3 regions of the Aeromicrobium choanae genome follow, and region 3 is predicted to be linked to each of the others. Evidence: predicted binding sites of a transcription regulator. Region 3 holds the regulator's gene; each other region holds the start of a gene.

Region 1 (3,255 bases), 1.6 Mb from region 3:
TGCTGCCCGTCCCCGACGACATCGAGAGCAGCCCGAACCTCGAGCCCGGCTTCACCCGCCTGCTCGACGCCCGCAACCTCGCCGCCGAGCTCGGCCTGGCGAAGCTGTGGGTCAAGGACGACAGCACCAACCCCACCAACTCCTTCAAGGACCGCGTCGTGGCCTGCGCGCTGAGCGCGGCGCGCGAGTTCGGCAGCAAGGTCTTCGCCTGCCCCTCCACCGGCAACCTCGCCAACGCGGTCGCCGCGGCCGGCGCGCGGGCCGGGATCCGCACGGTCGTGTTCATCCCGAGCAACCTCGAGACGCCCAAGCAGGTGAACTCGGCGATCTTCACCGAGAACCTCATCGCGGTCGACGGCAACTACGACGACGTCAACAAGCTGGCCAGCGAGATCGCCGGCGAGGAGGACGGCTGGGCCTTCGTCAACGTGAACGTGCGCCCGTTCTACGCCGAGGGCTCCAAGACGCTCGGGTACGAGATCGCCGAGCAGCTCGGCTGGCGCCTGCCCGACCAGATCGTCATCCCCGTCGCCTCCGGCTCGCAGCTGACCAAGGTGCACAAGGCGTTCGGCGAGCTCATCGCGCTCGGCCTGGTCGAGGACAAGCCCTACCGCGTGTTCGGCGCGCAGGCCACGGGCTGCAACCCCGTCGCCACCGCGTTCAAGGACGGCGTCGACGCGATCCGGCCCGTGCGGCCCGACACGATCGCCAAGTCGCTCGCGATCGGCAATCCGGCCGACGGCATCTACGTGCTCGACATCGCCCGCTCCACCGGCGGCGGCGTCGAGGAGGTCGACGACGAGCAGATCCGCGAGGGGATCGTGCTGCTGGCCCGCACCGAGGGCATCTTCACCGAGACGGCGGGCGGCACGACCGTCGCCGTCCTGAAGAAGCTGGTCGAGACCGGCCAGCTCGACCCGGAGCTGGAGACCGTGGTGATCAACACCGGTCACGGCCTCAAGACGCTCGACGCCGTCTCCGGGTCCGTCGGCGCCCGCGCCACCATCGCCCCCACCTACGACGCCTTCACCGCGGCCGGCATCGCCTGAGCCGTCCGACCGACCCACCCGAGGAGAGCCCCATGGCCGTGTCCGTCCGCATCCCCACGATCCTGCGCAGCTACACGAACGACGAGTCCCAGGTCAGCGCCGAGGGCGACCGCCTCAGCGACGTGCTGGAGTCGCTCGAGTCGACCTACCCCGGCATCCGCGCGCGGATCGTCGACGAGGACGGCAAGCTGCGCCGCTTCGTGAACGTCTACGTGGCGGAGGAGGACGTCCGCTTCGCCGAGGGCCTCGACACCCGCACGCCCGACGGCACCCAGATCTCGGTCATCCCGGCCGTCGCCGGCGGCTGCTGAGTCCCTCCCGAGCAATCCCGCGTAGGAGGATCGGGCCTGCTGCCGATACGCTGGCTCTGGTCCGGCCGCGGACCTTTCCGCGCAGAACAAGGTGGTCTCATGGTGCATGGCACCGTCAAGTGGTTCAACTCCGACAAGGGTTACGGCTTCATCGCCGTCGAGGGCCAGGACGACGTCTTCGTCCACTGGTCCAAGATCGCGATCAACGGGTTCAAGACCCTGGAGGACGGCCAGAACGTCGAGCTGGAGATCGTCGACGGCCCCAAGGGACGTGAGGCCGAGAACGTGCAGCCCCTGCACTAGTGCTTCGGGGGACTGGTGCATCGGGCGACCTCGGGTGCGGGGTCGCTTGAACGGTGGGGATTAGCACTCGTATAGTGAGAGTGCTAGTTCCACTTCTACTTATGTCGGAGACACGCACCCATGGCCAAGTCCATCGCATTCAACGAAGAAGCCCGGCGCGGGCTCGAGCGGGGCATGAACCAGCTCGCCGACGCCGTGAAGGTCACCCTCGGCCCCAAGGGCCGGAACGTCGTCCTGGAGAAGAAGTGGGGAGCCCCCACGATCACGAACGACGGCGTCTCCATCGCCAAGGAGATCGAGCTCGAGGATCCCTACGAGAAGATCGGTGCCGAGCTCGTCAAGGAGGTCGCCAAGAAGACCGACGACGTCGCGGGTGACGGCACCACCACCGCCACCGTCCTGGCCCAGGCGCTCGTGCGCGAGGGTCTGCGCAACGTCGCCGCCGGCGCCAACCCGATGGGCCTGAAGAAGGGCATCGAGATCGCCGTCGAGGCCATCAGCGAGCAGCTGCTCGCCATGGCGAAGGACGTCGAGACCAAGGAGCAGATCGCCTCCACCGCCTCCATCTCCGCCGCTGACACCACGGTCGGCGAGATCATCGCCGAGGCGATGGACAAGGTCGGCAAGGAAGGCGTCATCACGGTCGAGGAGTCGAACACGTTCGGCCTCGACCTCGAGCTGACCGAGGGCATGCGCTTCGACAAGGGTCACCTGTCGGGCTACTTCGTCACCGACCCCGAGCGCATGGAGACCGTGCTCGAGGATCCGTACATCCTGATCGTCAACAGCAAGATCAGCACCGTCAAGGACATGGTCCCGGTGCTGGAGAAGGTCATGCAGACCGGCAAGCCGCTGGCGATCATCGCCGAGGACGTCGAGGGCGAGGCGCTGGCCACCCTCATCGTCAACAAGCTGAAGGGCACCTTCAAGTCCGTCGCCATCAAGGCGCCCGGCTTCGGTGACCGTCGCAAGGCGATGCTGACCGACATCGCGATCCTCACCGGTGGCGAGGTCATCAGCGAGGAGGTCGGCCTCAAGCTCGAGAACGCCGACCTGACGCTGCTCGGCACCGCTCGCAAGGTCGTCACGTCCAAGGACGAGACCACCATCGTCGAGGGTGGCGGCGACGAGGCCCAGATCCAGGGCCGCGTGGCGCAGATCAAGGCCGAGATCGAGAACAGCGACTCGGACTACGACCGCGAGAAGCTCCAGGAGCGCCTCGCGAAGCTGGCCGGCGGCGTGGCCGTCATCAAGGTCGGCGCGGCCACCGAGGTCGAGCTCAAGGAGCGCAAGCACCGCATCGAGGACGCCGTCCGCAACGCCAAGGCGGCCGTTGAGGAGGGCATCGTCCCCGGCGGCGGTGTCGCGCTCGTCCAGGCCAGCAAGGCCGCGTTCGAGAAGCTCGAGCTCGAGGGTGACGAGGCCACCGGCGCGAACATCGTCCGCGTCGCGACCTCGGCCCCGCTGAAGCAGATCGCCATCAACGCCGGCCTCGAGGGCGGCGTCGTGGCGGAGAAGGTCGCGAACCTCGAGCAGGGTCACGGCCTCAACGCGGCCACCGGCGAGTACGTCGACATGATCGCGACCGGCAT
Region 2 (3,255 bases), 440 kb from region 3:
GTCCTCGGTGATCGTGATCGTCATGGTGCTCGCAGGCTACGACAGGGTCACGACCGACGACGAAGGCCCCGGGCGAGTGCCCGGGGCCTTCGTGTTGACGAGATCGTCAGCAGGGACCGATCAGTGGTTGTGGCCAGCGTGATCGTCGGCCTCGTCGGCCGGCTTGTCCACCACGAGGGTCTCGGTGGTGAGCAGCATGGCCGCGATCGAGGCCGCGTTGGCGAGCGCCGAACGCGTGACCTTGACCGGGTCGAGGATGCCCTGCGCGAGCAGGTCGCCGTACTGGTCGGTGGCCGCGTTGTAGCCCTCACCGGACTCGCGGACCTTCGACACCACGACCTCGCCGGAGACGCCGCCGTTGCGGGCAATCCACTCCAGCGGAGCGTCAGCGCCCTTGCGGACGATGCGCACGCCGATGGCCTCGTCGCCGGACAGGTTCAGGTCCTGGTCCAGCACGCCGACCGCGTGGACCAGCGCCGAGCCACCGCCGGGGACGATGCCCTCCTCGATGGCCGCGCGGGTCGCCGAGACGGCGTCCTCGATGCGGTGCTTCTTCTCCTTGAGCTCGACCTCGGTGGCCGCGCCGACACGGATGACGCAGACGCCACCGGACAGCTTGGCGAGACGCTCCTGGAGCTTCTCGCGATCCCACTCGGAGTCGGTCTGCTCGAACTCGGCCTTGATCTGGGCCACGCGGCCCTCGACCTCGGCCTGCTCGCCGCCGCCGTCGATGATCGTCGTGTCGTCCTTCGTGACGACGACGCGACGCGCGGTGCCGAGGACCTCCAGGCCGACCTGGTCGAGCTTGAGGCCGACGTCGGTGGTGACGACCGTCGCGCCCGTGAGGGTCGCGATGTCCTGCAGCATCGCCTTGCGGCGATCACCGAAGGCCGGCGCCTTGACCGCGACGGACGTGAACGTGCCGCGGATCTTGTTCACCACGATCGTGGACAGGGCCTCGCCCTCGATGTCCTCGGCGATGATGAACAGGCTCTTGCCCGACTGGACGACCTTCTCCAGCAGCGGCAGGAGGTCGGCGACGGCCGAGATCTTGCCCTGGTTCACGAGGATGTAGGGGTCGTCGAGGACAGACTCCATGCGCTCGGTGTCGGTGACCATGTAGGGCGACAGGTAGCCCTTGTCGAACTGCATGCCCTCGGTGAACTCGAGGTCGGTGCCCATGGTGTTGGACTCCTCGACGGTGATGACACCGTCCTTGCCGACCTTGTCGAACGCCTCGGCGATGAGCTCGCCGATGACCGAGTCGCGGCTCGAGACCGTGGCGACGGCCGACATGTCCTTGACCGAGTCGACGGCGCGGGCGCGCGAGTGCAGCTCGTTCGTGACCGCCTCGACGGCAGCCTCGATGCCCTTCTTCAGGCCGACCGGGTTCGAGCCGGCCGCGACGGCACGCAGGCCCTCGTGGACCATGGCCTGGGCCAGCACCGTGGCGGTCGTCGTGCCGTCACCGGCGACGTCGTTCGTCTTGGTGGCGACTTCCTTGGCCAGCTGGGCGCCGAGGTTCTCGAACGGGTCGTCCAGCTCGATCTCACGCGCGACGGACACGCCGTCGTTCGTGATCGTGGGGGCGCCCCACTTCTTGTCCAGGACGACGTAACGGCCCTTGGGGCCGAGGGTGACCTTGACGGTGTCGGCGAGCTTGTCGACACCGCGTTCGAGGGCGCGGCGTGCGTCCTCGTCGAATTCCAGAATCTTGGGCACGAGTGCTCCCTAACGGTTGGCTGGGTGGACTCAGGCGATGACGGCGAGGACGTCGCGGGCGTTGAGGATGAGGAACTCCTCGCCGCCGTGCTTGACCTCGGTGCCGCCGTACTTGCTGAAGAGCACCTTGTCGCCGACGGCCACGTCGACGGGGATGCGCTCGCCGCTGTCGCTGACGCGACCGGGGCCGACGGCCACGACCTCGCCCTCCTGCGGCTTCTCCTTGGCGGTGTCGGGGATGACGAGACCCGACGCGGTGGTCTGCTCGGCCTCTCCGGCCTTGATGACGATGCGATCTTCGAGCGGCTTGATGGTGACCGACACTGGTCGACCTCCCCTTTCGGATGAGTAACGTTCGGTTGGCACTCACTCAGTGGGAGTGCCAGTTGTCAGCCTAGCACCGGCTGGCACTCGACCAAACGGAGTGCCAGACCCGAGGGTGGGGCGACGCCCGGTGGCAGACTCTGGCGCGTGGATGCGCAGACCTTCGCCGAACTGAAGGCCCCCGCCGGGCAGGCGCTGCTGGCACAGGTGGCGCAGGCTGCGGGGCGCGAGTCCGATCTCGCGCTCGGCACGCGGCTGCGGCGCGACCACCCGGCCGAGCTCGTCGCGGCGGCCGTCACCCAGCACCACCTCCGACGGCGCGCGGTCACGAAGTTCGGGGCGGACGCCGAGCTCCTCTACTTCACCCCCGACGCCCTCGAGCAGTCCACGCGTGCACCCGTGGCCGCGCACCGGGCCGCCCGGCTGGCCGCTCTCGGGGCGCGTCGCGTGGTCGACCTCGGCTGCGGCATCGGCGGCGACCTGATCGCCGGGGCCCGGGCCGGCCTCGAGGTGCGCGGCGTCGAGCTCGACCCCGTGCGCGCCGCGATCGCGCGGGCCAACCTGGCGGCCCTCGGCCTCGCCGGGACGGTCGAGGTGGGCGATGCCACGACGACGCCCATCGCCGTCGACGAGGTCGCGTTCGTCGATCCCGCGCGACGCGACGGCGCCGGCCGCACGTTCCGGCTCGACGCGCTCGTGCCGGCCTGGGACTTCGTCACGGGCCTGCTCGAGGGTCGCGCGGTGGCCAAGGTGATGCCGGGCATCGCCCACGACGCCGTCCCGCCGGGCGTGCAGGCCGAGTGGGTCTCGCACGGCGGCGACCTCGTCGAGGCGAGCCTGTGGGGCGCCGGGTTCGACCAGGACTCCGCCCGCCGCGCCACCGTGCTCCCGAGCGGCGACACGCTCGTGGGCCGCGGCGCCGAGGCCTTGGTCGGCGAGGTCCTCTCCCACCTCGTCGAGCCGGACGACGCCGTGATCCGGGCCGGTCTCGTGGCCGAGCTCGCCGAGGATCTCGACGGCCACCTCCTCGACCCCCGCATCGCGTGGATCACCACGGACTCCCCCGACGCTGCACCGTTCGGTCGCGCGTTCCGCGTCGTCGAGGAACTGCCCTTCCGCGAGAAGCAGCTGCGCGCCGCCCTGCGCGAGCGCGACATCGGGACCCTCACGATCAAGAAGCGCGGCGTCGACGTCGTGCCCGAGCGGCTC
Region 3 (3,255 bases):
GAGGTGCTCGTGGCCTTCCTCGTCGCCTACCCGCTGACGCTGTTCCCCTTCTCGGGCCTGGGCATCCTCGACGCGGTCGTCGTGGCGACACTGCTGGCGATCGAGGCCGGCGCCAACGAGGCCGAGCTCGTGGCGGGGTTCGTGATCTGGCGCACCATCACGATCGCGGGGCCGCTCGTGCTGGGGCTGCTCTCGGTGGGCCTGTGGAAGCTGCAGCTGCTCAGGGCAGGGTGACGAAGTCGATGAGCTCCTCGACGCGGCCCAGGAACGCGGGCTCGAGGTCGGTCCAGGAGTCGACGCGTCCGAGGATCGCCTTCCAGGCCCGCGCGATGTCGGCCTGGTCGTCGTGCGGCCAGCCCAGGTGGGCGCAGATGCCGCGCTTCCACTCGATGCTCCGCGGGATCGTGGGCCACGCGTCCATGCCGAGTCGCTGCGGCTTGATCGACTGCCACACGTCCACGTAGGGGTGGCCGACCACGAGCAGGTGCGGCACGTGCGCCACCTCGTCGGCGAGGCGCTGCTCCTTCGAGCCGGGCACGAGGTGGTCGACGAGCACGCCGAGCCGGCGCTTCGGACCGGGGGAGAAGTCGCGGACGATCGCCGCCAGGTCGTCGATGCCGTTGAGGTACTCCACCGCCACGCCCTCGGCGCGCAGGTCGTCGCCCCAGACCTTCTCGACGAGCTCGGCGTCGTGGCGGCCCTCGACGTAGATCCGGCTGGGCAGCGCGACCTTCGCCCGGGTGTCGGCGGCGATCCGCGAGCCCGAGGCCGTGCGGGTGGGCGCCGCCTTGCCCTTCGGCGTGGGCGCGACCAGCACGACCGGCTTGCCCTCCATGAGGAAGCCGGGGCCGAGCGGGAAGACCTTGCGCCTCAGGCGCCGGTCCTCGAGCTCGACGGTGCCGAGGTCGCGCTCGACGCGCATGATCTCGCCGACGAAGCCCGTGGAGGCCTCCTCCACGACGAGGCCGGTGTCGGCGGCCAGCTCGGTGGAGCGGCCGCGGGCCGGCCGGCGCCAGTCGCCGGACAGGACGTCGGAGCCGTACCGGTCAGCCATGGCCGAACCACACGCCCAGGAGTCGCTGGTGGAAGTCCTCGATCTCGTCCTTCGTGCCGCTGTCGAGGGTGTCGCGCACGATCAGCCCGATCGCCAGGTCGACCGCCGCCGGCCAGCTCTCGGGCACGGTGGCGGGGATCTCATCGGTGACCAGCGCGCCCAGCGCGACCTCGGGGGCGTGGCCCGGCCGGGTGGCCACCATGACGAGCTCGCCGCCCTCGGGCCCGTGGCCCAGGTGGCTGACCTCGACGAAGGCCTCGCCCACGGCGCAAGCCCAGACCGCGGCCATCGTCCCGCCGCGCGACTCGTGCGCGACGGTCGTCCCGTCGGGCGCCGTCACGGCGTAGGGGGTGTAGACGAGCACCTGGTCGCCGTCGGCGACCTCGATCGCGCCGTCCGGGCGCACGGAGACCTCACTCACCCCGACAGGTTGCCATGCCGGTGGACGCCCTCCGCGCAGGCGCACCGCCCTCGGGATCCTCGGTAGACTGGCACTGGTCAGGGTGGAGTGCCAGCAGCGTGGGAGGTGACAGCGTGATCGAGGACCGTCGACTCAACGTCCTGCGAGCCATCGTCGAGGACTACGTCGCCACGCAGGAGCCGGTGGGCTCCAAGGCGCTGGTGGAACGTCACCGCCTCGGCGTCTCGTCGGCCACGATCCGCAACGACATGGCGGCCCTCGAGGACGAGGGCTACCTCACCGCGCCGCACACCAGCGCCGGCCGCATCCCCACCGACAAGGGCTACCGGATGTTCGTCGACCGGCTGGCCGAGGTCAAGGCGCTGTCGGTCGCCGAGCGCCGCGCCATCGAGACGTTCCTCTCGGGCGCGATCGACGTCGACGACATCGTCATGCGCAGCGTGAAGATCCTCGCGCAGCTGACGAACCAGGTCGCGATCGTCCAGTACCCCTCGCTGACGCGCTCCACCGTCCGCCACGTCGAGCTCGTCGCACTCGAGGGCTCGCGCGTGCTGATCGTCGTGATCACCAGCAGCGGCCGCGTCGAGCAGCGCATCGTCGAGCTCGCGCAGACCCCCAGCGAGGGCCTGCTCGGCGACCTGAAGTCCCGCATCGTCCGCGCCACGCTGGGCGAGCGGCTGCCCGAGGCCTCGCTGCGGCTGGCCGAGCTGATCGACACGTTCGCCTCCGACGACCGCCCCGTCGTCACCTCGATCGTCACGACCCTGGCGAACACGTTCTCCAACGAGCGCTCCGACGAGCGCGTGGCCGTCGGCGGCACGGCGAACCTGGCGCGCTTCGGCGCCGACTTCGACACCGCCATCCGTCCGGTGCTGGAGGCGATGGAGGAGCAGGTCGTGCTGCTGCACCTGCTCGGTGAGGCCACCGTCGGACCGCACGTGCGGATCGGGCGCGAGACCGGTCGCGACGACCTGTCGGGCACGGCCGTCGTGTCCAGCATGTACGGCCCCGACGGCGAGAGCTTCGCCCAACTGGGCACCATGGGACCGACGCGCATGGACTACCCCGCCACGATGGCGGCCGTCGGCGCCGTCGCCCGCTACGTCGGGCGGATCCTCGCCGACGGCTGAGCGATCCACCCAGAACTTGCGAGAGAGAAAGAGACCTTGGACTACTACGAACTGCTGGGCGTGTCCCGCGAGGCGACCCCGGAGGAGCTGAAGAAGGCGTACCGCCGGTTGGCCCGCCAACTGCACCCGGACGTCAACGACGCCCCCGACGCGTCCGAGCGCTTCAAGGAGGTCACCACGGCCTACGAGGTGCTGTCCGACCCGCAGAAGCGCGCGGTCTACGACCGTGGCGGCGACCCGCTGTCCGCCGGTGGCGGCATGGGCGGCGGCTTCGGCCAGGGCTTCAGCTTCGACGACATCATGGACGCGTTCTTCGGGCAGACGTCCTCGCGTGGTCCGCGCCCGCGCATGCAGCGCGGCCAGGATGCGCTGCTGCGCCTGTCGATCACCCTCGCGGAGGCCGCGTTCGGCGTCAGCCGCGAGATCAAGGTCGACACCGCGGTGACGTGCGAGGTCTGCGACGGCACCGGGGCGAACGAGGGATCCGAACCGGTCACGTGCGGCACCTGCCACGGCCACGGCAACGTCCACCACGTGCAGCGGTCGCTGCTGGGCGACATCCGCACCTCGCGCCCGTGCCCCACGTGCCACGGCTACGGCACGGTCATCCCCGACCCCTGCCGCGAGTGCAACGGCGAGGGCCGCGTCCG

Evidence for each region. The regulator HrcA, encoded in region 3, represses chaperone genes, less so after heat shock. The targets are predictions, from matches to a motif close to TTGGCACTCGNNNNNNNCGAGTGCCAA.
Region 1: the regulator HrcA is predicted to act here: its motif matches at 1,724-1,750, upstream of groL (chaperonin GroEL).
Region 2: the regulator HrcA is predicted to act here: its motif matches at 2,127-2,153, upstream of groES (co-chaperone GroES).

What each region holds. Positions count from the first base shown of each region.
Region 1 is NZ_LT796768.1:2,051,646-2,054,900, forward strand. It holds gene thrC (threonine synthase) at 1-1,049, shown strand, start outside; gene B5D60_RS09850 (ubiquitin-like small modifier protein 1) at 1,082-1,360, shown strand; gene B5D60_RS09855 (cold-shock protein) at 1,460-1,663, shown strand; gene groL (chaperonin GroEL) at 1,784-3,255, shown strand, end outside.
Region 2 is NZ_LT796768.1:870,066-873,320, forward strand. It holds gene B5D60_RS04240 (AAA family ATPase) at 1-24, opposite strand, end outside; gene groL (chaperonin GroEL) at 121-1,722, opposite strand; gene groES (co-chaperone GroES) at 1,753-2,046, opposite strand; gene B5D60_RS04255 (class I SAM-dependent methyltransferase) at 2,194-3,255, shown strand, end outside.
Region 3 is NZ_LT796768.1:434,901-438,155, reverse strand. It holds gene B5D60_RS02100 (lysylphosphatidylglycerol synthase domain-containing protein) at 1-234, shown strand, start outside; gene B5D60_RS02095 (DUF3097 domain-containing protein) at 221-1,054, opposite strand; gene B5D60_RS16665 (hypothetical protein) at 1,047-1,475, opposite strand; gene hrcA (heat-inducible transcriptional repressor HrcA) at 1,589-2,605, shown strand; gene dnaJ (molecular chaperone DnaJ) at 2,642-3,255, shown strand, end outside.